Regions from separate parts of the Blautia marasmi genome, predicted to be linked through region 1. Evidence: predicted binding sites of a transcription regulator. Region 1 holds the regulator's gene; each other region holds the start of a gene.
What was found. The regulator Rex, encoded in region 1, represses fermentation and respiration genes when NADH is low (regulators of the CRP and FNR family bind a similar motif). The targets are predictions, from matches to a motif close to ATTGTTAANTANTTAACAAT.
Positions count from the first base shown of each region.

Region 2: adhE (bifunctional acetaldehyde-CoA/alcohol dehydrogenase) is a predicted target of Rex. The motif match lies at 1,949-1,968, and genes of this name have one in related genera.
Region 3: C6P39_RS22575 (phosphoenolpyruvate carboxykinase (ATP)) is a predicted target of Rex. The motif match lies at 5,411-5,430, and genes of this name have one in related genera.

Region 1 is NZ_OIWX01000001.1:5,262,356-5,269,966, reverse strand. It holds gene alr (alanine racemase) at 1-952, opposite strand, end outside; gene C6P39_RS23035 (NAD(P)H-hydrate dehydratase) at 949-2,451, opposite strand; gene C6P39_RS23030 (redox-sensing transcriptional repressor Rex) at 2,522-3,166, opposite strand; gene C6P39_RS23025 (ABC-F family ATP-binding cassette domain-containing protein) at 3,562-5,469, shown strand; gene C6P39_RS23020 (ABC transporter permease subunit) at 5,493-6,290, opposite strand; gene C6P39_RS23015 (ABC transporter ATP-binding protein) at 6,287-7,186, opposite strand; gene C6P39_RS23010 (TetR/AcrR family transcriptional regulator) at 7,183-7,611, opposite strand, start outside.
Region 2 is NZ_OIWX01000001.1:1,494,997-1,502,607, forward strand. It holds gene adhE (bifunctional acetaldehyde-CoA/alcohol dehydrogenase) at 1-1,669, shown strand, start outside; gene adhE (bifunctional acetaldehyde-CoA/alcohol dehydrogenase) at 1,991-4,609, shown strand; gene pdxT (pyridoxal 5'-phosphate synthase glutaminase subunit PdxT) at 4,671-5,237, opposite strand; gene pdxS (pyridoxal 5'-phosphate synthase lyase subunit PdxS) at 5,237-6,109, opposite strand; gene C6P39_RS06670 (polysaccharide deacetylase family protein) at 6,306-7,433, opposite strand.
Region 3 is NZ_OIWX01000001.1:5,150,191-5,157,801, forward strand. It holds gene C6P39_RS22550 (hypothetical protein) at 112-978, shown strand; gene C6P39_RS22555 (hypothetical protein) at 1,030-1,755, shown strand; gene C6P39_RS22560 (hypothetical protein) at 1,885-2,775, shown strand; gene C6P39_RS22565 (cell wall hydrolase) at 3,027-3,857, shown strand; gene thrC (threonine synthase) at 3,878-5,365, shown strand; gene C6P39_RS22575 (phosphoenolpyruvate carboxykinase (ATP)) at 5,488-7,179, shown strand; gene C6P39_RS22580 (HD domain-containing protein) at 7,313-7,611, shown strand, end outside.

The DNA of each region.
Region 1 (7,611 bases):
GATCCATACAGACTCGTCCTATGATCGGCGCACGTCTGCCGCGGATCAGTACACTGCCTTTGTTTGACAGACTTCTGGCATACCCGTCCGCATATCCCACAGGAATGGTGGCAACTCTGGTAGGACGTTTTGTGACAAATGTTCCGCCGTAGCTGATCTCCACGCCGGGTTCCACTGTCTTTATGTATACAACTCTGCTTTTGAGAGCCATTACCGGTTTTAAAGGCACCGGCTCCTTTTCCACCTGACCGGACGGATAGAGGCCGTACAGAATGATACCGGCCCGCACGGCATCCATATTCGCCTCCGGGATCCGGATAATACCTGCACTGTTGGAACAGTGCTTCAAAGGCACATGCAGCCCCTTCTCCTCCAAGGCCCGGACAAATTCCAGGTATCTCTCAAGCTGTGCATAGGCCGGTTCCCTGCCCGTCTCATCTGCCCTGGCAAAATGGGTGAACAGTCCTTCCACTTCAAGCCCCGGCATTTCAGCAATTTTCAGGATCTCCGGTACATCGTGCTGCAGATCGCGGTAGCCGATACGTGTCATACCGGTATCCAGCTTAATATGTATCTTCACTGCTTTGTTCAGCCGTTTTGCCGTGTCTGATAAATCTTCAGCCATCTTACAGGTAAAAACGGTGGGGCGGAAGTCATTTTCTATGATGGTCTCATAATCTTCCAGGAAGGTATATCCAAGAATCAAAACAGGCTTTTCAATGCCGCCCTCTCTGAGTGCAAGTCCCTCTTCCACACAGGCTACAGCAAAGCCCCAAATATAAGGCAGGGGTTCGATATGCCTGGCAATGGGAAGTGCTCCATGTCCATAGCCATCCGCCTTCAGTACGGCAATGATCTTTGTGTCCTCGCGGATATTGTTCTTCATACTTTCCAGATTATAGGAAACCGCATCCAAATCTATGGAAACGTAAATCCTGTTCGGTGTCTTCATAAAACTGCTCCTCTTTTCTTCAAGATTTCCGTTGTCTGTGTGATCATATCTCCGGCGATCATACTGTACTCCCCCTTTTGGGCAGCTGCCATATCACCTGCCATCCCATGAAAATAAGCGCCCAAAGCCGCGGCTTCCTTTACTGAAAGCCCCTGGGCTAAAAGGCCCATAAGGATACCGGAGAGTACATCCCCGCTTCCGGCTGTTGCCATTCCGCTGTTGCCGGAAGTGTTGATAAATATCTCCTCACCACCGTCAGAAATGACGGTACGGGAATCTTTGCATACTACGGTCAGATGATATTTCTGGGCAAAACGTTTTGTCAGGTAAAGGGGCGCTACTTTCCACTCCTCCACGGATACCCCTGCGATCCTGGAGAACTCACCCAAGTGGGGTGTTACCAGAATAGGTGCCGGATACTGCGTGAGCACTTCCATTCTGCCTGCCAGAAGATTCAGGCCGTCCGCATCGATCAGCAAAGGTTTACTGCCCTCTGCCAGTATGGTATAGAGGATATCTTCTGCCTGCTGCCCTGTGCCAAGTCCAGGCCCTACTCCTATCACATCTGCCCAGGCCAGTCCTTCCCGGATCTGTTCTTTTTTGATCTCCTCATCGTCATAGAAGCTGTACATAGCCTCCGGCAGCATTGTGGTCAATGCCTGCCTGTTCTCCTCCCTGGTATGTACCTTGATCATACCTGCACCTGTCCTGAGTGCCGCACAGGCAGAGAGATACGCTGCGCCGCTTAAATCACGGCTTCCGGCTGCCAGAAATATTTTTCCATAAGTCCCCTTGTTTCCATCCGGCTTCCGCTTGGGGATCCGGTACAGATCCTTCTCCTCACAACGCAGTACAGACAGCTCAAAATCATTCTGGGACATTTTATAGATCCCGATATCCGCAGTCCTGACTTTTCCCGCGCAGGAAGCACCTGGATAGAATAACAGCCCTGCCTTCTCATAGGCAAAGGTCACAGTCACGTCAGCTTTCACTGCACAGCCCAGCACCTTTCCCGTATCTGCACTGATACCGGAGGGGATATCCACTGCCATGATCTTTGCTTCCGACCGGTTAGAGGCTTCGATGGTGTCTCTGTAGATTCCGCCCACTTCTCTGGACAGGCCTACACCAAAGACAGCATCTACTATAGTAGTATATTCAGCAGGTACGGCATTCTTGACAAAGGATATGTGATAATTTTCTGCAATATTCACTTGCTTTCTCATTTCTTCTGTATAATGATCCTTTTTTCCAAGTATACAGATATCTACCGAAACCCCTGCCACATGAAGCATACGCGCCACAGCCACGCCGTCCGCGCCGTTATTTCCCGTGCCGCAGAGGACCAGGACTTTTTCCAGAGGGAAATCTTCCTCCACAAGGGCCCGGTACACACTCAGGGCTGCCCGCTCCATGAGGACCAGGGAGGGGATCCCGATCTTGCGGATGGTATAATCATCCAAAAGTTTCATCTGTCCGCCGGTTACGATTTGTTTCATGTCAACACTCCTCTCTTTTGCTGGTATCAGCCAAAAAAGGCCGCCGCAAAAGTTCCGCAGCAGCCTTTTCTTACTTTTTATGTTCCGTCACATAACAATTCAGATTATAAGACAATCTCATGAGACTCTCGGACAGGTGTACATTTTCCACAATGACATCCTCCGGGACCTCCAGATCCAGATGTGCGAAATTCCAGATAGCCTTGATTCCGTTTTCCACCAGCAGATCAGCTGTCTCTTCTGCATTGTTCTTAGGCAGAGTGAGCGCCGCTATCTGAACATCATTATCCTTCAGATACTGGGGAAGTTCATCCATCATAAGGATTTCGTTCCCACGGATGGAAATGCCCTTCAGAACCGGGTTCACATCAAAGATACCGACTACCTTAAACCCGCGCTTTTCAAACTGCACATAATTTGCCAGTGCCTGTCCCAGATTGCCCGCTCCTATAATGATCATGTTATGGGTCCGGTCAAGTCCCAGGATCTTAGCGATCTCCGTGTACAGGTACTGCACATTATATCCGTATCCCTGCTGCCCGAACCCTCCAAAATTATTCAGGTCCTGGCGGATCTGGGATGCCGTCACGCGCATCTTGGTACTCAGCTCATTTGAGGAGATACGCTCCACACCATCTTCCAAAAGTTCTCCTAAATATCTGTAATATCGGGGAAGTCTTCTGATGACTGCTTTTGATATGCATTTTTCGTCCACGACTTTACCCTCCTTATGTCTTAGTTTTCTGTTTCATATAGGAATATTATATATAATTGTTAAAATAAAGTCAAATACAATTCCAGTTATTGTTGTTTTTATCTGTTGTCAAATTCTGAATTTCAGATATAATAGGAAGGGTGAAGCAAAAATGTTACTGTTCACTCCGTGTCCAGCAACACGCTTCGCGATGCACAGATATGGAGCATTCTGCCCCATATCGCGCTGGCTGCCTGGGGATTTTCATGCTTTCAGCATGAAAACGCCTCCCAGTACAGTGGCCTGTGTACAGTAACACAAAAATCCCGCGGCTAAAGTCCATTCCCGGCGGATTTTTGTCTATGACTGTGAAGAGACAAAACAGTTACACCTAAAGATAAAGGAGATTCTAAAAAATGATACTGGCATGTCAGAATATTGAAAAATCATTTGGAGGCATGAATTTGATCCATGACGCCTCCTTCCATATAGAGGAACGCGAAAAAGCTGCCTTAGTGGGCATCAACGGAGCAGGCAAATCCACACTGCTGCGTATTATCATGCAGGAGATCCCAGCGGACAGCGGGGAGGTCATCTTATCCAGAGGCAGGACCATCGGCTACCTGGCCCAGCACCAGGAGCTGGACAGCGCCCTCACCATCTACGATTCCCTGCTGCAAGTCAAACAGCATATTCTGGATATGGAGCTTCATATGCGGGAAACGGAAAAGCAGATGAAGCACGCTTCCGGGAAAGAACTGGAACACCTGATGGAAACGTATTCTCGGCTGACCCATGAATTTGAAATGGAAAACGGCTACGCATACAAAAGCGAACTTGTGGGGGTGCTGAAAGGACTTGGCTTTCCTGAAAGTGACTTTGAAAAAGAGATCTCCACCCTGTCGGGAGGGCAGAAAACGCGAGTTGCCCTTGGACGCCTCCTATTGTCCAAACCGGACATCATCCTTCTGGATGAGCCTACCAACCATCTGGATATGGATTCCATCTCCTGGCTGGAGACCTATCTGCTGAACTATCCGGGAGCTGTCCTGATCGTATCCCATGACCGGTATTTTCTGGACCGGATCGTAACCAAAGTTATTGATATTGATAACGGAAAGGTAAGTTCATTTACCGGAAATTATTCTGCTTACAGTGAGAAAAAGACCCAGCTTCGCAGGGATGCCTATCAGGCGTATCTGAATCAGCAGCAGGAGATCAAACATCAGGAGGAAGTAATCGCCAAGTTAAAGCAGTTTAACAGGGAGAAATCCATAAAGCGGGCAGAAAGCCGTGAAAAACTGCTGGATAAGATTGAAGTCATAGAAAAGCCCACAGAGGTAAACGCTTCCATGCGTATTTACTTAAAGCCCCGCATGGAAAGCGGATCGGATGTACTGACCGTGGAACATCTCACAAAATCCTTCCCCTCTCTCCCCCTCTTTTCGGACCTAAATTTTTCTGTCAAACGGGGGGAACGGGTAGCGATCATCGGTAACAACGGAACTGGCAAGACCACCATACTGAAAATCTTAAACGAGCTGGTTCCCGCCGACGCCGGGGTCTTCCATCTGGGAAGCAAAGTGCACATCGGATACTATGACCAGGAGCACCATGTACTCCATATGGAAAAGACCATCTTTGAGGAGATCTCTGATGATTTTCCAAAACTCACCAACACAGAGATCCGCAATCTGCTGGCTGCTTTCCTTTTCACCGGAGATGATGTATTTAAGAAGATCTCCTCCTTAAGCGGCGGAGAACGGGGACGTGTATCCCTGGCTAAACTCATGCTGTCAGAAGCCAACTTTCTGATCCTGGATGAGCCTACCAACCACCTGGATATCATGTCAAAAGAGATTCTGGAGGATGCCCTGTGCAATTACACTGGAACTGTGCTGTATGTGTCTCATGACCGGTATTTTATCAACAGGACAGCCACCAGGATCCTGGAGCTGACCAACAAAAGTATGGTGAATTACATCGGCAATTATGATTACTATATGGAAAAAAGAGAAGAACTCACCCGTATCTACGCACCTGGCCAGGAGGAGGAAGAAACTGCAGAATCTGTGTCTGCCACAAAACTGGACTGGAAACAACAGAAAGAAGAACAGGCACGCCAGAGGAAACGCGAAAATGATCTGAAAAAGACCGAAGCAGAGATTGAACGCCTGGAAGCCAGAGACAAGGAAATTGACGCCGAGATGGAGAAGCCGGATGTGGCGGTCAATGTGGCCGAATGCGTAAAGCTGGCCAACGAAAAAGCTGAGATCGCGCAAAAACTGGAAGAACTCTATGAAAAATGGGAAGAACTGGCATAATGCCTGTTCTTCCCGTTTTTCTGTTATAAGGGCAGGTCCCGCTTGCTGAACCGTATGATTCCAATCCCCATAAGTAAAAAACCCGCCAGATACAAAATGCCGCACATCATCCAAGCTTTTCCGTCCCCTGCACTCAGACCGTCTATGTCAAACAAGGTCACAGGTGTGGCATATTTTACTTTCTCAAATTTATCTCCAACCTGCGATATCATCTGCACAAGGACTGAATATACTACGATGGCTGTACTGACTGCAGAGGAAGTTTTTGATTCATTACTGAAACAAGAAGCACAGAAACATGCGCCGCCAAAGAATACAAGCATTCCCAGCAGACCCACATTGATCCGGATAAACGCTGCTGTTTCCATTTCCCCGGGGAAAAGTACCTCACTGACAACAAGGATCAGGCAAGTCACATAAATGACAATGACAAGCAGGGACACCAGCATGAAAACGCACTGTGTCATCATGATCTTCCAGCGTTTGGCAGGTACCGCCAAAAGGTAAGCCATGGAGCCGTTGTCCACGTATTTGGCTGCCAGTCTGTTTGAGAGAATTATGATGAATACCGCCGGGAAAGCCACATACAGCATTCCATATAAGTATCCCGATACAAATTCCAGCAATGTCTGGCCCACATCAGCCATGCCAAATGCCGCGAACAGATCCGGCATGCTGTCAGCCATCATTTTCAGGCTGTCTCCCATTTCAGGATTGAACATCATAGTGATCATACTGCCATAGACACTGAGGACCGCAAGAAAAATGACGAGCAGCAGCCAGTTTGATTTGATCTCTTTTTTAAATAACGTAGCATTCATGATCGTGCTGCCTCCTCTCCGTAAAAATGCATGAAAAACTCTTCCAGACTCTGTGTGCGCACATCTAAATCTGTGATCGTATACGCGCTGGCCTTTTTCAGGAAAAGATCAATATTTTTTCCCACTTTGGCAGTCACTGCTTTTTCCCCGGCCTGATAAGAGGCCTCAGGAAATGCGGCAGCGAACGCTTCCGCCATAGCTGGCTCCCGGAAAGTGATCACTATCACTTTCTGTCTTCCCTCTTTTAATCTTTCAATCTCCTCCACTGCAACCAGGCGCCCGTCACGGATGATCGCGGCACGGTCACAGGTTCGTTCAATCTCCTCAAACATATGGGAAGACATAAGTATGGTTTTTCCTTTTTTCTTCTCCGAAAGGATCAGCTCTACAAACCGATTCTGCATCAAAGGGTCCAGTCCGCTGGTGGGTTCATCCAGGATCAGGATGCTTGCCAGCGGATTCATGAATGCACAGACGATTCCTATCTTCTGCTTCATGCCTTTTGACATTTTCTTCAGCTTGCCGGAGGGATTCAGTTCAAACATTTTCATTAGTTCCTGAGCCCGGCCCAAATCTCTCATTTTCTTCATCTTTGCCACAAAACGGATAAATTCCATTCCTGTCATGGAGTCAATAAAAGCAATCTCCCCGGGAAGATATCCAAGGGATGACTGGATTTTATCCGCCTCCTTAAAACAATCCATATCCAGGATAGACAGGCTGCCGCTGTCAGGCTTGATAAAGCCCATGATCTGACGGATCGTTGTGGTCTTCCCTGCTCCGTTTGGGCCTAAAAATCCAAGCACCTCTCCTTGTTTCACCGAAAAACTCACGTCAAAAACACCGCGGTTCTGTCCATAGTCTTTTGTTATATGGCTGATTTCTATTACGTTCATATTTCCTGCCTCCTTCCAACCATTTCTGTCAGATACTCCTCTTTGTATGCGATCCGCTTCAGCATTTCTGACCATTTTCTGAATTGCTGCATCAATAAATCCGCATCCACCGTATCGGTATAGAACATTCTCTGATGCATATATCCGTCTGTAAGCCAGATAAGCATATGCAGTATCTCTCTGGGTTCTGCATCCTCCCTGAACTTTGTCATATCTACATTTTTGCAATAATCCTCAAACATAGTTGCAATCTGGTTTTTCATAAAGGAATTCATTTCCTCCGATACATCCTCTCTGGACGTAAAAAATGCCCGGACGCTGTATTCCATAAGATAGGGAAATTCAGAGAGAATACGGGCTTTCTTTTCGGTTGTGTAAGCCAACAACTCGAAGAAGTCCGTGATTTCAAAAAAATGCGAATCCAA
Region 2 (7,611 bases), 3.8 Mb from region 1:
AGGCGTAACTGTCCCCAAAGAGACGAAGATCCTCATCGGTGAGGTAACTTCCGTGGATATCTCAGAACCGTTTGCGCATGAGAAATTATCCCCTGTCCTTGCCCTCTATAAAGCAAAGGACTTTGATACAGCACTTGACATGGCTGACCAGTTGATCAAAGACGGCGGTTATGGACATACTGCATCCTTATATATTCATCCGTCCCAGACGGAGAAAATGGCACAGCACGCAGACCGCATGAAGGCCTGCCGTATCCTGGTCAACACCCCATCCTCCCAAGGAGGAATCGGTGACCTTTACAACTTCAAGCTGGCTCCGTCCCTGACCCTGGGCTGCGGTTCCTACGGCGGCAACTCTGTATCCGAGAACGTAGGTGTCAAACACCTGCTGAATACCAAAACCGTTGCCGAAAGGAGAGAGAACATGCTTTGGTTCAGAGTCCCGGAAAAGGTATATTTCAAAAAAGGCTGTCTGCCGGTTGCTCTCGATGAGCTGAAACACGTATACGGCAAGAAAAAAGCCTTCCTGGTAACCGATACATTCCTGTATCAGAACGGCCATACCAAACCGATCACAGACAAACTGGATGAGATGGGCATTCCGTACAGCTGTTTCTTTGATGTAACACCTGACCCCACTCTGCAGTGTGCGCAGAAAGGCCTGGAGCAGTTAAATGCCTTCGGCCCTGATGTGATCATTGCCCTGGGCGGCGGTTCCGCTATGGATGCTGCCAAGATCATGTGGCTCATGTATGAGCACCCGGAATGTGATTTTGAAGATTTAGCCATGGACTTCATGGATATCCGCAAGCGAGTCTATGAGTTCCCCAAGATGGGAGAAAAGGCACTGATGGTATCTGTTCCCACATCTTCAGGTACCGGTTCCGAGGTAACACCTTTTGCCATCATCACGGACAAGACCACCGGCACCAAATGGCCTATCGCAGACTATGAGCTTCTGCCAAACATGGCGATCATAGATGTGGACTTCATGATGAGCCAGCCAAAGGGACTGACAAGCTCCTCCGGTATTGACGCCCTGACCCATGCCTTAGAAGCATACGCTTCCATTATGGCTACCGATTACACCGATGGTATTGCGCTGAAAGCGGTACAGCTTATCTTTGATTATCTGCCGTCCGCATACGAGAACGGCGCCGGTGACCCGGTTGCAAGGGAGAAAATGGCAAATGCCTCCACACTGGCCGGTATGGCTTTCGCCAATGCATTCCTGGGAATCTGCCACTCCATGGCACATAAGCTGGGTGCTTACCATCATGTACAGCACGGCATAGCCAACTCCCTGCTAATCGAACTGGTAATGCGCTACAACGCTGACCCGGCTCCGGTTAAGATGGGAACCTTCTCCCAGTATCCTTATCCTCACGCAAAGGAGAGGTACTGCGAGGTTGCACGTTTTATCGGCATCAAGGGCAAAAACGATGATGAAGTGTTTGACAATTTCATCGAAGCCATTGCCAAGCTGAAAGAAAGAGTTGGGATCAAGCGGACGATCAGAGAATATGGCATAGATGAGAAAGCATTCCTTGCTACCCTGGACCAGATGGTGGAAGATGCCTTCAATGACCAGTGTACAGGCGCCAACCCCAGATATCCGCTGATGTCTGAGATGAAAGAAATCTATCTGAAAGCTTATTACGGAGAATAAATAATCCTGAAATTTATATGGGCGGGTGTTTTCACCCGCCCATTTCCCCGTTTGATTTCGTTTATTTTTTATCAATTTCTTACCTTTTCTCCCATCATGCCTTTGTGAAATCCCCTTTTAATTATCAGAATTTTATATTACTTTTTTCTATTTTCAATATTAAATAAATTTTTACATCAAGTTAAACATCTATTCCTTGTACAAACACTGGCAAAATTTAACTAATCAATTTTCACTTTATATATTGACAAACTTTTAACAGTATTATATAATGCGTTTATCGTTAAAAAATTATCAATTCATTATAAGGGAGGATATCACATGGAAAAGAAAACAGAAGCAGAAATGCCAAAGACCGTGAACAGCCTGGAGGCATTACAGGCAAAGATCGCTTCTATGAAAGAAGCCCAGAAAATATTCGCATCCTATACCCAGGAGCAGGTAGATAAGATCTTTTTCGCCGCCGCTATGGCTGCCAACAAGGAACGTATCCCGCTGGCAAAGCTGGCTGTAGCCGAAACCGGAATGGGTATTGTGGAAGATAAAGTGATCAAGAACCATTACGCGGCTGAGTACACCTACAATGCTTATAAAAGAGTAAAAACCTGCGGTGTGGTGGAGGAAGACAAATCATTCGGCATAAAAAAGATCGCAGAGCCTGTGGGAATTGTGGGAGCTGTCATCCCTACTACGAACCCCACGTCCACTGCTATCTTCAAATGTTTGATCTGCCTGAAGACCAGAAATGCAATCATAATAAGCCCGCATCCCCGTGCAAAAAGATCCACCATTGAAGCAGCCAGAATCATCCTGGAAGCTGCAGTGAAAGCAGGGGCACCTGAGGGAATCATCGGCTGGGTGGAGGAACCCACCATTGAGCTTTCCAATGAGCTGATGAGATCCGTGGACGTGATCCTGGCAACAGGCGGTCCCGGAATGGTAAAAGCCGCCTATTCCTCCGGAAAACCTGCCATCGGCGTCGGACCGGGCAACACCCCTGTCATCATGGACAGCACCTGCGATATCCCTACTGCGGTTTACTCTGTCATCCATTCCAAAACCTTTGACAATGGCATGATCTGTGCATCGGAACAGTCTGTGACCGCCATTGCCGACATTTATGATAATGTGAAAAAGGAATTTGTAAAAAGAGGCTGCCATGTACTGAGCAGCGAAGAATTGGATAAAGTACGGAAGATCATACTGACAGACGCAGGAACCGTAAATCCCAAAATCGTTGGCCAGCCTGCCTCTGTGATCGCCGAGATGGCTGGTGTGACTGTGGAAAAAAATACAAAGATACTGATCGGGGAAGTATCCTCTGTAGACGTCTCCGAACCTTTTGCCCATGAAAAGCTTTCCCCCGTCCTTGCGCTCTACAAAGCTGAGGATTTTGATACAGCTCTTGATATGGCTGACCAGCTTGTCAAAGACGGAGGTTACGGACATACAGCAGCGCTCTATATCCACCCGTCCCAGACAGAAAAGATGGAAAAACATGCAGACCGCATGAAAGCCTGCCGTATCTTGATCAATACCCCCTCCGCCCAGGGCGGCATCGGTGATCTTTACAACTTTAAACTTGCCCCTTCCCTCACACTGGGCTGCGGTTCTTACGGCGGCAACTCCGTGTCTGAGAACGTAGGCGTAAAGCATCTGCTGAACACCAAAACGGTTGCTGAGAGGAGAGAAAACATGTTGTGGTTCCGAGTACCTGAAAAAGTATATTTTAAAAAGGGCTGCCTGCCTGTTGCCCTGGATGAACTGAAAAATGTCTATTGCAAGAAAAAAGCCTTCCTGGTAACCGATACTTTCCTGTACAAAAACGGCCACACAAAACCGATCACCGACAAACTGGATGAAATGGGCATACCATACAGCTGCTTCTTTGATGTCACACCTGACCCCACGCTCCAGTGCGCTCGGAGGGGACTGGCACAGCTTAAAGCCTTTGAACCTGATGTGATCATTGCCCTGGGAGGCGGTTCCTCCATGGATGCGGCAAAGATCATGTGGCTCATGTATGAACACCCGGAATGTGATTTTGAAGATTTGGCTATGGATTTCATGGATATCCGCAAGAGAGTCTACACCTTCCCGAAAATGGGGGAAAAAGCTATGATGGTCTCCATCCCCACTTCCTCCGGTACCGGTTCTGAGGTAACACCATTTGCCATTATCACAGACGAAGTCACGGGAACCAAATGGCCCATTGCAGACTATGAGCTTCTGCCAAACATGGCCATCATTGATGCAGACTTTATGATGACACAGCCCAAAGGCTTAACAAGCGCATCCGGCATTGATGCCCTGACCCACGCACTGGAGGCTTACGCTTCCATCATGGCAACCGATTATACAGACGGTGTGGCCTTAAAGGCTGTAAAACTAATCTTTGACTACCTGCCCGCAGCTTACGAAAAAGGTGCCGCTGACCCTGTTGCCAGAGAGAAGATGGCCAATGCGTCCACCCTTGCCGGTATGGCCTTTGCCAATGCCTTCCTGGGGATCTGCCACTCCATGGCACATAAACTTGGCGCTTACCATCACCTGCCCCACGGCGTAGCCAATGCGCTCTTGATCGAACTGGTCATGCGCTACAATGCGGATCCTGCTCCGGTCAAGATGGGAACCTTCTCCCAGTATCCATATCCTCACGCAAAAGAGAGATACTGCGAGATCGCACGTTTTATCGGTATCCAGGGTAAAGATGAGGATGAGGTATTTGAAAACTTCCTGAAAGCCATTGCTGAACTGAAGGAAAAGGTGGGTATCAAGAAAACCATCAAAGATTATGGAATTGAGGAAAAGGCCTATCTGAAAACACTGGATGAAATGGTTGAGAACGCCTTCAATGACCAGTGTACCGGCGCTAACCCCAGATATCCTCTGATGTCTGAGATGAAAGATCTTTACTTAAAGGCATATTATGGAGAATAACTCTTCTATATCAATAGGGAGGTCCCGCAAATGGGCCTCCCTATCTTTCACTCCCCTGTGATCACCTGCCGCATATCTCCTCTATAAAATACCTGTGTATTTCAGGATTGCCTGTAAGCTCCGGATGAAAAGCCAGGCCAAGCTGACTGCCATAACGGGCTGCTACTATCTTTCCGCCTATGACAGACAAGATCTCCGCATCACCGCACACTTCTTCTATATAAGGTGCCCGTATAAATGTCATGGGAAACTGCCCTATTCCTTTCATGTCCCCGGCAGTCTGAAAACTTCCCAACTGCCTGCCGTAAGCATTGCGCCTGACAGTGACCGGCATTGTTCCGAAGCAGGGCTCCCCTCCCGCCACATGCTCAGCCAGCAGGATCAAACCGGCACAGGTTCCCATAACCGGCATACCTTCCTCTATACTTTTCTTGATCGGATACAGAAGTTTAAGTTCTGTGAGCAGTTTCCTCATGACCGTACTCTCCCCGCCGGGAAGAACAAGAGCATCCAGATCCCCCATAAGATCTGCCCTCTGCCTGATCTCCACGCAGTCTGCTCCCAGGCCTTCCAACATACTCCTGTGTTCTGCAAAGGCACCCTGAAGTGCCAGAATACCAATCCTCATCATTTCCCTCTCTCAGCCATGAGCAGTTCTATCTCCTGCTCATTAATGCCTACCATAGCTTCCCCCAGATCCATGGACAGCTCTGCTATCATCCCGGCATCCTTATAGTTTGTCACCGCTTTTACAATTGCAGCCGCGCGCTTCTGGGGATTCCCTGACTTAAAGATGCCTGAACCCACAAACACGCCCTCTGCTCCAAGCTGCATCATCAGCGCCGCGTCTGCCGGAGTTGCCACACCACCTGCCGCGAAGTTGACCACAGGAAGCTTTCCCTGTTCCTTCACATATACTACCAGGTCATAAGGAACTGCAAGTTCCTTTGCCTTGTTATACAGCTCATCCTCCTCCATGGAGGTGATCCTGCGTATTTCCCCCTGCATCATACGCATATGGCGCACGGCCTGGATAATATCTCCTGTACCCGGCTCCCCTTTTGTGCGGATCATGGACGCGCCCTCATTGATCCTGCGCAGTGCCTCACCCAGGTCTTTTGCTCCGCACACGAAAGGTACCTGAAATTTTCTCTTGTCTATATGGTATACATCATCCGCAGGGGAGAGGACCTCACTTTCATCTATGTAATCAATCTCTATGGCCTCCAGGATCTGTGCCTCCGCAAAATGCCCGATCCTGCATTTTGCCATAACCGGTATAGATACAGCCGCCTGGATTCCCTGGATCATCTTCGGGTCACTCATTCTCGCCACACCGCCTGCTGCCCGGATATCCGCAGGTATCCTTTCCAGCGCCATGACCGCACAGGCACCTGCCTCCTCCGCGATCCTGGCCTGTTCCGGTGTCGTTACATCCATGATAACGCCGCCCTTCAGCATCTGGGCCAGCTCCTTATTCAACGTATATCTGTCTTCCATTCTTAACTCCCTTTCTGCTTTTCCTCTCTTGTGAGAAACCTTTATTCTTTTGGTTGTTATGAATTATAGACGTCATCTGTCCTTTTTTCAAATGCCAGTTTTGACATTTTTAACCATGCCAGTTCTCATAATGGACATAAAAATACCCCTCAGGCATTTCTGTCTGAGGGGGTATGTCCGTAATTCTCCTGCCGCACTACTCTACCTGCTGCTCTCCTTCGCCGAAGAAGTAATGAGCTGCACCATTTTCCAGCTTGATACCCTTGGCTTCTGCCAATTCACTTACGGTTACCAGTTTGTAGCCCTGTTCCACCAGTTCCGGGATCACACGAATAGCTGCTTTTACAGACCATTCATGAATATCGTGCATCAGGACGATAGAACCGTCTTTAACATTGTCAACGGTCACCTGATACGTCTGGTCCTCACTCTTAGTCAGCCAGTCCTTTGTATCAATACTCCACATGATCACCGGCATCCCAACTGCGGCCTGCACGGACTCATTATAAGCACCGCCCGGCGGGCGCATCACAGTCGCAGGCACACCTGCCGCACCGGAAATGGCATCATTGGTCCTTTTGATCTGACTGGTGACACTCTCTGAATCCAATGTAGTCAAATCCAGATGGTCATATGTATGATTTCCCAGTTCCATACCGGCATCCTTCAAGTCCTTCACCACATCAGGAAATGCTGCTGCATTGGAACCCAGCATAAAGAATGTAGCCTTTGCATTATTTTTTGTCAGACAATCCAGCAGTTCTTCTGTATGTTCCCCCGGACCATCATCAAAAGTCAAAGCAACCATGGGCCGCTTCTTTGTCTCGTCGTATTTTCCGCTGTCATCAAAAAAGTAGTCTTCACCGTCCAGCTCCAGCCATCCGGTCTTCATATAGCCGTTCTCATCAAAATAGTATCTTGAGCCTTCAATCTCTTTCCATCCACCTTTAAAAAAGGTTCCGTCCGTATCACGGTACCACCAGCCCTTGTCATCCTGCTGCCAGCCCATCACACCGGCGGATGCCATTTTCGCCAAATCTGCGGCTCCCATAACCGGCTGTTTTGTGGCCGCTGATGTATCTTCCTGGGAGGTCGTCTGAGCCTTAACCTCCACAGCGCCTTCCTTCGGGACCCCTGTCTTACCCGAGATCAGCTTATGTATGCCTGTTCCCACCAGACCGATCACCAGCACCAATACTGCTGCCATAGCTACCAGGCGCATTATCCTTCGTCTGCGCATCTGCCGCTTCTTCTCAAGCCTTCGCCTGCGCATGCGTTCCTGTCTTCGCCGCTCGTACTCCAGATCTCTTTCGTCTTCCATCATTATACTCCCATCTCCGCTTACACTAGATATTCCATTTCATGATACCTTTTTTCTCGACAAGTTGCAACAGCAAATCTCTTAATTTTCCTTAAACCGGAACACTTTCTGTAACAGTTCAGACCGGTCTGCGCATTTACTGCGCTGACCGCATGAAGAAGTAGTGCCAGCAGGCATCCTG
Region 3 (7,611 bases), 110 kb from region 1:
GGAGGATATAAAATAATAATTCCATAAAGAATACAAAGGAAAAGCATAGTGGAAGGCTTCTAAGGTATGTGATATTATTATATTGTAAATACATACAAAGGAGTTATTATATTGAAAAGCGGAAAAACAGTAATAAAATCGATTCTGGCTCTTACTATCGGGAGTACGATCGCAGGCAGTTCTGTAAATCCTGTATCCCCTAGGAAACAAATGCCTGAAGAAGAGATTAAGAAGGAAAGTACGCAGAAGCCGGATATAGAATTAACAAGCCGGCCATTGACATTTAAAACAGATATGGAAGAGCTGGCAGAAAAGAGCATACCGGATTATACATTAAGAAAAATTGATAAGTCTTACGAAGGAAATGAGGAGCTTGGAGGCCGGATCCAGAAAAGTGGGACGACAACCAGTATAATATACGGTGAGATTGGAGATAAAGCAGTCAGTATTGACGAAAAACAGGCTGCTGCAAAGGCAAATGAGTGGATTAGAACAGCATTTAAAGGGTTTGATGTAAGACAACTGGATGATAAGGAGCTTCTGGTGTCGTATATGTGTAAAACAATGTTGGGGGATGAACCGGAAGAATCCGTTATAGGGTATAGGTTTGAATATATAAACGAATACGATGGTGTAAGAATACAGTATGAAGGTATCAGTGTAATGCTGGATGATTCCGGCATACAGTATGGTACGATTGAATGGAATGAATTTGAAAAAACGGATGGAGCAGAACATAACCGATTGGTTCAAAAAGTGGATTTTGAACAATCAAAAATACTACTGGCAAACGCAATAACAAAAGAAAATGAGAAATTGGGATTTGATGAAACGGAAGAAGCAAGGATGGCCAATCATGTTGAATTAGTATTTGTAGGAATTGGAGAGGAAGAATACATACCTGCCTGGTACTACGAGATGGAAGATGGGAGAACATACTATGTGAATTGTATAGATGGTCAGGTCAGCATTCCCTAACTTTTTGGGATTGTGTCATTGATCTTTTATCTTTAGGGGGGAAGGAACTTGATGAAAATAAGAAAGGGCGCAATACTGATGCTTTGTTCCTTATGTCTTACAGGATGCAGCGGTGTAAGAAAATTAAAAATAAATACAGAGGAGATCACAAAAGATACGATCGTATCCTGTAATGATCAAGTGATTTACGAATATGATGCTTCTTACCCCGATATCGCGTCACTGGTCAAAGATAGTGATGTGATCGTCTACGGCAAAGCTGAAGGCATCCGTTATTACATTGACTGGTACGGCATGTGCCATACAAAAGCAGATATTACAGTTCTGCGGTCTTTCAAAGGAAACTATAAAGAAGGAAAACAAATTAAAATAGTAAAAGACCAGGGATATGTATCCGTAAAGGATTATATGGACCCACTCTGGTCCAAGGAGGAAAAGAAAAGCTATCGCCGGATATATGAACAGTACAGCGATGAAGAGTTAGAACATATCTATCTGCAGCAGACAGAGAAAGATGATATTATGCTGGAAACAAACCAGAGAAGTGTCTATTTTCTTCAAAAATCCGCAGATTACAATACGGACAGAACCTATACCAGAATAAACGGACCGGAAGGGGAGTATATGGAAATAGAAGACGATTGTTTTGTCAGGGTGAATACACTCTGGGATCACCACAACCGTGCAGAGGTGCAGGAAAACACGGATTTAGAAGAAGATGTGGATGACATGTTTACTTTGGAGGAGATTGCATCTCAGATACATGCAGCAGAATAAACGTCCTTCTAAACGAACCGATCAGATGTTAAGCCATTATTTTTGATATATGCAACAAAAGCAGAAGCCGCAAACACTTAATAGGGAAGGGTAACGATTGCTGTATATCAGAAAATGAGGTGAAACTTTATGAAAAAGACAAAGGGAAAAAAGAGCGGCCGTATTTTTATTTTGGTATCAGCATTATGTCTGGCATTGCTGATAGGTTGTGTACCCATAACAAGTGACGGGAATAAACGATCCGGAGCGGAAAGTAATGGGGCTTCAGAAGAGGAAAAGATACCTCAGGAGGAAGAGGGAACTTCACAGCAGGAAATTGAAATTACCGGAAAGGTGATCAGGGTAGACGAAAATTCGATTCTGTTTTTGCAGGATGGGGAAGAGAGTGGGGGACTGGCTGACTTTGACACAAGTGCCCCTCTTTTTTATGATAAGCACGGAAAGAAAATAGAGCGGGAGGCTCTGCGCCCCGGAATGCGGATCCGTCTCTCAGCTGCCGCAAATGGAACTTATATGGAACGTTATCCTCTGGGAATCACAGGCGTTCAGAAAGTCTGTGTTTTGGAACAGCAGAATGACATGATCGGCCTGTATCTGGACATCCTGAAGGAAATCTACGATACAGATGCGGCCTTGAACGATGATATCAGCACAGTGGCTCTTGATCTGACAGAGGCGGAGAATCTGACGGAACAGGAGAAGGAGAGCATTCGCTTCCTTTTGTGGTCACAGCTAACAAAGGAACAGACACATTTAGCGGACAGCGCCACAAAACCCTTAAATGTGATTTTATCTACCTGGGAGGAACTGACACAAGAGGGACTGATCGATGTGGAGAACCTGTATTTTCCGGAAGGGGTTTTGATAACCATGAAAGCGGGAGAGTCGAAAAATAACAGCTTCCGGTTTGATGTGGAAAAATGGCGTTCCGGTCTTGGGGCTATTGGGTATGAATCCTGCAAAGGAACATTTAAGGACGGAGCAGGAACTTACCGCCTGGGGGACGCATGGATATCCTGAGCAGATAGAATAAAAGTAAATACAGATAGTCACTGATTTTAGTGAAATAGAGGAAAAAAGCACGAAAAAGTGTATAAAATACTCGTTAGTAAATTAGATAATATTGTGAAGATTAGCTAAAAGACGCCCCGGCTTATTGACTTCCATTGCCTAAATATTTTATAATCCATATAATTCATGACATCAGTATCGGAACAAAGAGTTATGACTGGTGTCTATTCGACTAAGAAAAACAGGCAAAGGAAAAAGGTATGGACATTATTCGTACGATTGCGGCCGGGTTTTTATTTTTGATCCGGAAGATATCTAAAAAGAGCCGGAGAACCTGTGCATTGGTTGTGACCGGGGCGGTGGTTATCGCTGCCGTGGCATTTACCTTTCACGGGCTTCATGCAGGCGGAAAAAATAATGTATATGCATCTGTGAGTGATGACAAAGATCCGCCCAAAGACAAGGACGAACCGGAGGAAGAACAGCTGTACGGTCTGGACGCAATTATTTCAGGCGTACTGATAAGTCAGGATACCCAGAGCGAAGTACACCGGCTTGGCACCTCCTGTGAAGCTGTGCTGGTAGGGCAGAGAACAGGCAAAAAGGTGCAGGAATCACATTTTGATTTCAGCGAGGAGACAGCCACCAGCGTGGCTGAACTGGAGAATCACTCCATCGGTGCTTCTGAGGGGCTGCTCAGGATGACAGATCAGGATTACGAGACGCTTCTGAAGATAGTGGAGGCGGAGGCCGGAGGAGAGGATATCAAAGGCCGTATTATGGTGGCAAATGTGATTTTTAACCGGGTGAAAAGCCCGGATTTCCCAAACAGTATCCATGATGTGGTATGGGAGAATTCGGACGGAAGTCCCCAGTTTTCTCCTACAGTTGACGGCAGGATCAATACGGTTACCGTTTCAGAGGGAACCAGAGAGGCGGTCAACCGGGCGATTGATGGGGAGGATTACTCCCAAGGTGCGCTGTTCTTTATGGAAGAGGCTTACGCGGAGCAGCACAATATTAAATGGTTTAAAGAGGATTTAAAATTTTTATTCCAATATGGGGTACATGACTTTTTCACGTATCCGTAAAGAAGAAAGGACTTAAAGAGATGGAGATTTTGTACAAAAGCACTAGAGGAACAGGGGAATGCGTAAAGGCATCCGAAGCAATTTTAAAAGGACTTTCAAAGGACGGCGGTTTATTCGTGCCTACAGAGATTCCTAAGCTGGATGTTCCCATGGACAGACTGGCAGAGATGACATACCAGGAAATTGCTTATGAAGTTATGAGCCGTTTTCTTACGGATTTCACAGAGGAAGAGTTAAAGTCATGTATTGCCAGGGCTTATGATTCCAAATTCGATACAGAAGAGATAGCACCTTTAGTAAAAGCGGGAGGTGCATACTATCTGGAACTGTTCCACGGAGCGACCATTGCGTTCAAAGATATGGCACTTTCCATTCTGCCCCATCTTCTGACCACTTCTGCCAAGAAAAATCATGTGAAAAATGAGATTGTGATCCTCACTGCCACTTCAGGCGATACAGGAAAGGCAGCCATGGCCGGTTTTGCGGATGTGCCGGGTACAAGGATCATTGTTTTTTATCCCAAGAACGGTGTCAGCCCTATTCAGGAAAAACAGATGGTGACACAGAAGGGAAATAATACATATGTGGTGGGAATCACAGGCAATTTCGATGATGCCCAGACTGCAGTGAAAAAAATGTTCAATGACAAGGCAATGGAGGAGGAGCTTGACAAGGCCGGCTTCCAGTTTTCCTCTGCCAACTCCATCAATATCGGCCGCCTGGTCCCTCAGGTCGTGTACTACGTTTACGCATACGTGAACCTTTATAAGAACGGTGAGATAAAAGATGGTGAAAAAATTAACGTAACGGTGCCCACAGGTAACTTCGGAAATATCCTGGCCGCCTATTATGCGAAAAATATGGGGCTGCCTATAGACAAATTGATCTGTGCTTCCAATGAGAATAAAGTCCTTTTTGACTTCTTCTCCACCGGAAGTTATGACAGGAACCGTGATTTCATTCTGACTTCATCTCCGTCCATGGATATACTCATATCCAGCAACTTAGAAAGGCTTATTTACCGCATTGCAGGGGAAAACGCGGACAAAAACCGTGAGATGATGGAGCAGCTTTCCAAGGGCGGGACTTACCGGATCACAGAAAAGATGCGCAGCCAGCTTGCGGATTTCTATGGCAATTTTGCCACAGAGGAGGAAACGGCAGGAGCAATAAAGGCTCTTTACGGGGAAACAGGCTATGTGATCGACACCCATACAGCTGTGGCGTCCTGTGTTTACGGTAAATACGCGGCTGAGACCGGGGATAGTACCAAGACGGTCATTGCCTCCACAGCCAGCCCCTTTAAATTCACAAGGAGTGTCATGAATGCCATTGACAGCAAATATGATTCCATGGGTGATTTTGAGCTGGTGGATGAATTGTCCAAAATTGCAAATGTGAAGGTGCCCAATGCCATTGAGGAGATTCGTACAGCCCCTGTTCTCCATGATACGGTTGTGGATGTTCCGGAGATGCCGGCAGCAGTAAAAAATGTCCTTGGGATTTAAAATATAAAAATTCTATAAAATGTAAAAAAATCGTCAAGAAAATACATTGTTAAAGTATTGACTTTTAAAAACTTACATGAGATAATAAATTGACTTTGAGATAAGATTAAGGAGGAAACCATATGTCAACAAAAGCATATTACCCAATCAACGAGATTGGAGCAGGCAAAACTGGCTTCAGCAAAACTCGTTCCATTATTGAAGCAGCGTTCTATGGCAACAATGTTGTTAAGGTTAACACATTAAAAGAGGCATATGAATTAGCGAAGAACTCACCTGGAACAGTCGTTACAGACATGCCTGTTTATAGAGGCGAAGAGTTTGGTCTTGAGAGAGACGCTAAAGTTTTATTATTCAACGATGGTGCTATCACAGGACGTTATGCAGCCGCACGCCGCATCGCCGGAGAACCAGGTGTTGACTGCGCAGCTCTTGACAAAGTGGCTATGGATGCTATTTATGAAGCCCGCTGGAAAACCATGTACCATGCAGAGGTATATGTAGGTCTGGATCCTGAATTCATGGTAAAAGCTCACCTGCTGATTCCGGAAGGCGAAGAGAACATCATGTACTCCTGGATGCTGAACTTCCAGTATATGTCTGATGACTATGTTAAAATGTATAAAAATTCTCAGCCTGTAGGCGAAGGAAAAGAAGCAGATGTTTACATCTTCTCAGATCCTCAGTGGGCACCGGCAAGCACTCCGGGTGTTGACTACAGCTGCTTAAGCGATCCGCAGACTCTGTGCTACTTTAACACAGACCAGAACTGTGCTTGTATCCTTGGTATGAGATACTTTGGTGAGCACAAAAAAGGTACTCTGACTATGGCTTGGGCAATTGCCAACAGAAATGGTTATGCAGCATGCCACGGCGGACAGAAAGAGTACACACTTGCTGACGGTTCCAAATATGTTGCATCTGTATACGGTCTGTCAGGATCAGGTAAATCCACGATCACACATGCAAAACACAATGGCAAATACGAAATCAAAGTTCTGCACGATGATGCATTCATCATCAACACAGATACTTGTGCTTCCGTAGCATTAGAGCCTACATACTTCGATAAAACACAGGATTATCCGGCAGGATGTGATGACAACAAATTCCTTCTGACATCCATGAATAACTCTGCTACATTAGACGAGGATGGAAACATCCAGCTTGTAACAGAAGATATCAGAAATGGTAACGGACGTGCGATCAAATCCAAACTGTGGGCACCGAACCGCGTTGACAAGATCGACGAGCCGGTTAATGCAATCTTCTGGATCATGAAAGACCCGACCATTCCGCCAGTAGTTAAATTAAAAGGTGCTTCCCTGGCATCTGTAATGGGTGCTACTCTGGCTACAAAACGTTCTACAGCAGAGCGTCTGGCACCAGGTGTTGACCCGAATAAGCTGGTTGTTGTTCCTTACGCTAACCCGTTCAGAACATACCCGTTAGCTGATGACTACGAGAAATTCAAAAAACTGGTTGAAGAGAAAAATGTAGACTGCTACATCATCAACACAGGCGATTTCATGGGCAAGAAAGTTCAGCCGAAAGATACTTTAGGTATTCTGGAAGCAATCGTAGAGAAAAAAGCAGAGTTCAAACCTTGGGGACCATTCACCGATATCGAAATCTTCGATTGGGAAGGATTCGTTCCGGATATGAATGACACTAACTACGTTGAGCAGCTCAAAGCACGTATGAATGACCGTGTTAATGAGATCAAAGCATTCGAGACCAAAAAAGATGGATATGACAAACTTCCTGCTGATGCTTTAGAGGCTATCCAGAAAGTTGTTGATGAACTGAAATAATTCAGGTGATCAAAATAGAAAGAACGCTTTGCGGACTTACTATTGCTATGAATGCGGCGGACCGTCAGTGATGGCGGTCCGTTTTGTTGTTTCATACCCGGGGATACGTCCGCCGGGCAGCGGAGATGAAAATATGATTGATTTGGAATATGCAAAAGAAAGTTTCCGACAGTATCTCAGTCATTATGACAGAAACGATGATAAGATCATGCTGAAGGAGGTTCATACCTTCTGCGTTTTGGATGCAGCAGATTATATCTGCAGGGAAGAAAAGGTTTCCGGTGAAGACCATGAACTGGCGCTTCTCATTGCACTGCTCCATGACATCGGAAGGTTTGAACAGCTTAAAACCTTTAACAGTTACGATGACAATCTCTTTGACCATGCTGAGTTTGGCGTAAAAGTTCTCTTTGATGAAAATAGGATCAGAAA